Regions from separate parts of the Gemmobacter fulvus genome, predicted to be linked through region 1. Evidence: riboswitches for the same ligand, from Rfam matches in the RefSeq annotation. Region 1 holds a riboswitch; the other holds the start of a gene.
The links. Region 1 has a riboswitch for cobalamin ahead of nrdH (glutaredoxin-like protein NrdH). Riboswitches for the same ligand answer to the same signal wherever they lie in the genome.
Positions count from the first base shown of each region.

Region 2: it holds a riboswitch for cobalamin, as region 1 does, so the genes downstream of both, KM031_RS03280 (DUF1636 family protein) here and nrdH (glutaredoxin-like protein NrdH) in region 1, are expected to answer to the same signal.

Region 1 is NZ_CP076361.1:1,952,257-1,954,454, forward strand. Features, by position in the region: gene nrdE (class 1b ribonucleoside-diphosphate reductase subunit alpha) at 1-548, opposite strand, end outside; gene nrdI (class Ib ribonucleoside-diphosphate reductase assembly flavoprotein NrdI) at 530-946, opposite strand; gene nrdH (glutaredoxin-like protein NrdH) at 962-1,183, opposite strand; cobalamin riboswitch at 1,292-1,488, opposite strand; gene metH (methionine synthase) at 1,539-2,198, opposite strand, start outside.
Region 2 is NZ_CP076361.1:671,477-673,674, reverse strand. Features, by position in the region: gene cobW (cobalamin biosynthesis protein CobW) at 1-908, opposite strand, end outside; gene KM031_RS03280 (DUF1636 family protein) at 901-1,284, opposite strand; cobalamin riboswitch at 1,372-1,580, opposite strand; gene cobO (cob(I)yrinic acid a,c-diamide adenosyltransferase) at 1,619-2,198, shown strand, end outside.

The DNA of each region.
Region 1 (2,198 bases):
TCTTCGATGCGCAGCAGGAAACACGAGATCAACTCGCCCCGTTGGGCCTTTCCGGCATTCAGGAAGGTGGGCGTTGCCGGTTGAAAGCGGCCCGCGATCATTTCTTCCATGAAGCGCAGGGCCAGGCCCTCGTCCCCCTGCGCCAGCGTCAGCGCGACCATCACCACCCGATCCTCGAACCGCTCCAGATAGCGCTGCCCGTCGCGGGTCTTGAGCGTGTAGGACGTGTAGTATTTCAGCGCGCCCAGAAAGCTGGGAAAGCGGAACTTCCGTGCATAGGCCGCATCGAAGATCTGGCGCAGAAAGGCGGTGGAATAGGCCTCCAGCACCGGCGCTTCGTAATAACCTTCGCGCACGAGGTAGCCGAGCTTTTCGTCAAGGCTATGAAAAAAGACGGTATTCTGATTGACGTGTTGCAGGAAATACTGCCGGGCCGCCATCTTGTCGGCGTCAAACTGGATGCGGCCCTCCGCGTCATAAAGGTTCAGCGTGGCATTCAGGGCGTGATAATCCAGCGTCGCGGGCGGCATCATGGCACGGTCAAGCATTGGTCTCTCCAGAAATTGTGCAGGCCCGCGCGGATGTGGGCGATGTCGGTGTCGGTTCCGGCCAGTTCAAAACGATACAGGCAGGGCACCGCGCATTTCTGCGCGATGACAGTGGCGGCATGGGCGTAGAAGCGGCCGAAGTTGCGGTTGCCCGCGCCGATCACCCCGCGCAGCCCGCCGCACAGATCGGGATCGTTCAGAAAGCGGATCACCTGTCGGGGCACCGCCCCCCGGCCTGTGCCATCGGAATAGGTCGGGCAGATCAGCACATAGGGGGTCTGTGGCTGCGGCAGGGGGGCCGTCGCGTCGATGGGGATGCGCAGCGCGTCCAGCCCCAGCCGGGCGACCAGCCGCGCGGTATTGCCAGAGCCGGATGAAAAATAGACAAGCCGCGCCATGATCCGGCCCGCCGATCAGCAGAGGGCGTTGATCTTGTCGGGGCGGAAGCCCGCCCAATGATCGCCGCGCGCCTCGACCACCGGCACCTGCCGATAACCAAGCGCGGTGATCCGGGCCAGCGCCTCGGCGTCTTCGGAAAGGTCGATCACGGTGTAATCGACGCCCAGCTTGTCCAAGGCGCGATAGGTTGCCACGCATTGCACGCATGCCGGTTTGGAATAGACGGTGATGGTCATTGCCCTGTTCCTTTGCCTGTTTGCGAACGGCGGACAGGGGGCTGCAACGGGCCAAGCCACAGAGGATCTGTGCCGCACCCGTTCCACGCCACCGGGCCCACCGCCCGAGATCGTTTCTGCGTTCAGGCAGGTCTCCTGGCTTGCGGCGTAGGGCCTTGCCCCGCCTTCCCGATCCGCAGATCAGTGGCATATGGGGCAGGCACACCGCTTACAGTTGCGGGGGCAGCGCCGGACTATCACCGGCTTCCCTTTTCACCCCCTTGTCGCCATGGCGAGTCAGGGGCACCTGAACATCTGCATATAGCGGCTAAGGGGTGGATGGTGTCAATATATAGATAGTGTGCTTGGGCCGATTCTATTCGGCGGCGGCCAGAATGGGGCGGGGCACATAGTTCAGAATCGGCCCCAGCCAGCGTTCCACCACCTCGACCGGCATGTCTTTGCGGGCGGCGTAATCCAGCACCTGATCGAGTTCCACCTTGGCCACGCCAAAATAATAGGCCTCGGGATGGCCGATATAGAGGCCGGACACGGACGAGCCGGGCCACATCGCCATGCTTTCGGTCAGCCGCACGCCGGTTGCCGCCTCGGCATCCAGCAGGCGGAACAGCGTGGTCTTTTCGGTGTGATCCGGCTGGGCCGGATAGCCGGGGGCCGGGCGGATGCCACGATAGGGCTCGCCGATCAGGGCTTCCGGGGCAAAGCTCTCGTCGGGCGCATAGCCCCACAGCTCGCGCCGGACCATCTCGTGCATGCGTTCCGCAAAGGCCTCGGCGAAACGGTCGGCCAGCGCCTTGACGAGGATGGCGTTGAAATCGTCATTTGCCCGTTCGAACCGCTCTGCGATGGCAACTTCTTCGATGCCTGCCGTCACCACAAAGCCGCCGACGTAATCGGCGGTGCCGACCGGGGCCACGAAATCGGCCAGTGCCACATTGGGGCGATCATCGCGTTTGCTGACCTGTTGGCGCAGCGTGTGCAGGGTGGCCAGATCGGCGCTGCGGCTGTCATCGCG
Region 2 (2,198 bases), 1.3 Mb from region 1:
ACCGCCTGCACCAGCATCCGCATCGGCTTGCCGGTGACCGCGACATAACCCTTCACCCGCAGGATATGCTGTTCGCGCGCCAGACGTTGAATGGCGGCTTGCAGCGCCTCCGGGTCGGCCACTTCGCCCAGTTCCATCACCACGGTGTCGAAATCATCATGTTCGTGATCGTCATGACCATCATGGTGGCTGGGCCGCGCGGCCAGATCATCCTCGGCGGCGGCATTGAGGCCCAGAACCACCCGCGGATCCACCACACCTTCGGTCATGGCGATGATCGGCAGCTTGCGCGGGGTTTCCGCCTCGATCACTGCCCGTGCGGCGGCAAGGCCCGCCTCGCCCGCCAGATCGGCCTTCGACAGCAGAACGATATCGGCGCAGGCCAGCTGATCCTCGAACACTTCGGACAGCGGGGTTTCATGGTCGATCGAATCGTCGGCGGCGCGCTGGGCCGCCACGGCATCGACATCGGGGGCAAAGCGGCCCGCGGCCACCGCCTCGGCATCGGCCAGAGTGATCACACCATCCACGGTAATGCGGGAGCGGATCGCCGGCCAGTCGAACGCCTTGAGCAGCGGCTTCGGCAGCGCAAGGCCCGAGGTCTCGATCAGGATGTGATCGGGGCGCTGCGGCAGCGCCATCAGCGCCTCGATGGTGGGGATGAAATCATCGGCCACGGTGCAGCAGATGCAGCCATTCGCCAGTTCCACGATATTCTCGACCGGGCAATTGTCATCGGCGCAGGATTTCAGAATGTCGCCATCCACCCCCACGGTGCCGAATTCATTGACCAGCACCGCCAAACGCTTGCCCTGCGGATTGGCCATCAGATGCCGGATCAGCGTCGTCTTGCCGGACCCGAGAAAGCCGGTGATCACGGTAACGGGGATTTTGGCGAGGTCAGACATCGGTGGTCTCCACAGGAATTTCAAAAGGCGGAACGCGGGCAAGACTTTGCTTGCGGAAGATCTCGGGCCGCTCGCGCCATGGCACGAGGCCATCCGCCGATGCAGCATAGCGGGCAGCGCCGTCAAGGATCGGGGCCAGATGCGCCGCCGGATCCAGATGGCCGTAAACATAGGTCCATTTGCCGGGGGCCGACAGCGCAATCGCGCAGCCGGTGTTGCAGGCCGACAGACATTCCACCCCCTTGACCGTCACCCCTTCGGGCAGATCGGCACCGGCGAGGGCGGCATGCAGCACGGCACCCGGACGCGGCGCCTCCGGATCGGCAGGCAGACCGCTGCGGCAGGTGGTGCAGACGTAAAGCGTGGCGCTGGCCATGGCTCTCTTCCGGCTTGGGCGAGGGGGCATTTGGCAAACGGAAGGGGCGCATGGCGCCTCTGCCGGTCGCGGAACACCCCGTCCGCCCGTTTCAACACTGCGCTGGCAGGTCTCCCGGCTTGCAGAGCGGGTTTCCCCCTGACCGCCGCCTTCCCGGTTTCCCAGTGGCAATGCGGTCTCTCCGGTCACGGTCGCGGGGGCGGCTGCGCTTCGGCATCGGCGCATGGTGCGTCGCATTGCCTGTCGCATTCCCTCTTCGCCTGACATAATCAGGCACCAGCGCCGCCTCACCTGAGGCACGAGGCCCCCCATTGTCAAGGCAGAGGAACGTCACATGACGGATGACAGCGACATGACCACGGATGTGAGCGCCGAAGATGCCCGCCATGCGATGAAGATGGCCAAGAAAAAAGCCGCCCGTGACAAGATCATGGCGGGCAAGGAGGGCGAAAAGGGCCTGGTGATCGTGCATACCGGCGCGGGCAAGGGCAAAAGCTCGTCCGGCTTCGGCATGATCCTGCGCTGCATCGCGCATGAGATGCCCTGCGCCGTGGTGCAATTCATCAAGGGCGCCTGGGATACCGGCGAGCGGCGGCTGATCGAAGGGCATTTCAGCGGCCTGTGCCAGTTTCATGCGATGGGCGAAGGCTTCACTTGGGAAACCCAGGACCGCGCCCGCGACATCGCGATGGCGCAGAAGGGCTGGGACAAGGCGAAAGAACTGATCCGCGATCCCGAGATCCGCTTCGTGCTGCTGGACGAAATCAATATCGCGCTGCGCTATGACTATCTCGACGTGGCTGAGGTGGTGACGTTCCTGCGCGACGAGAAACCGCCGCTGACCCATGTCTGCCTGACCGGACGCAACGCGAAGGACGAGTTGATCGAACTGGCCGATCTGGTGACGGAGATGA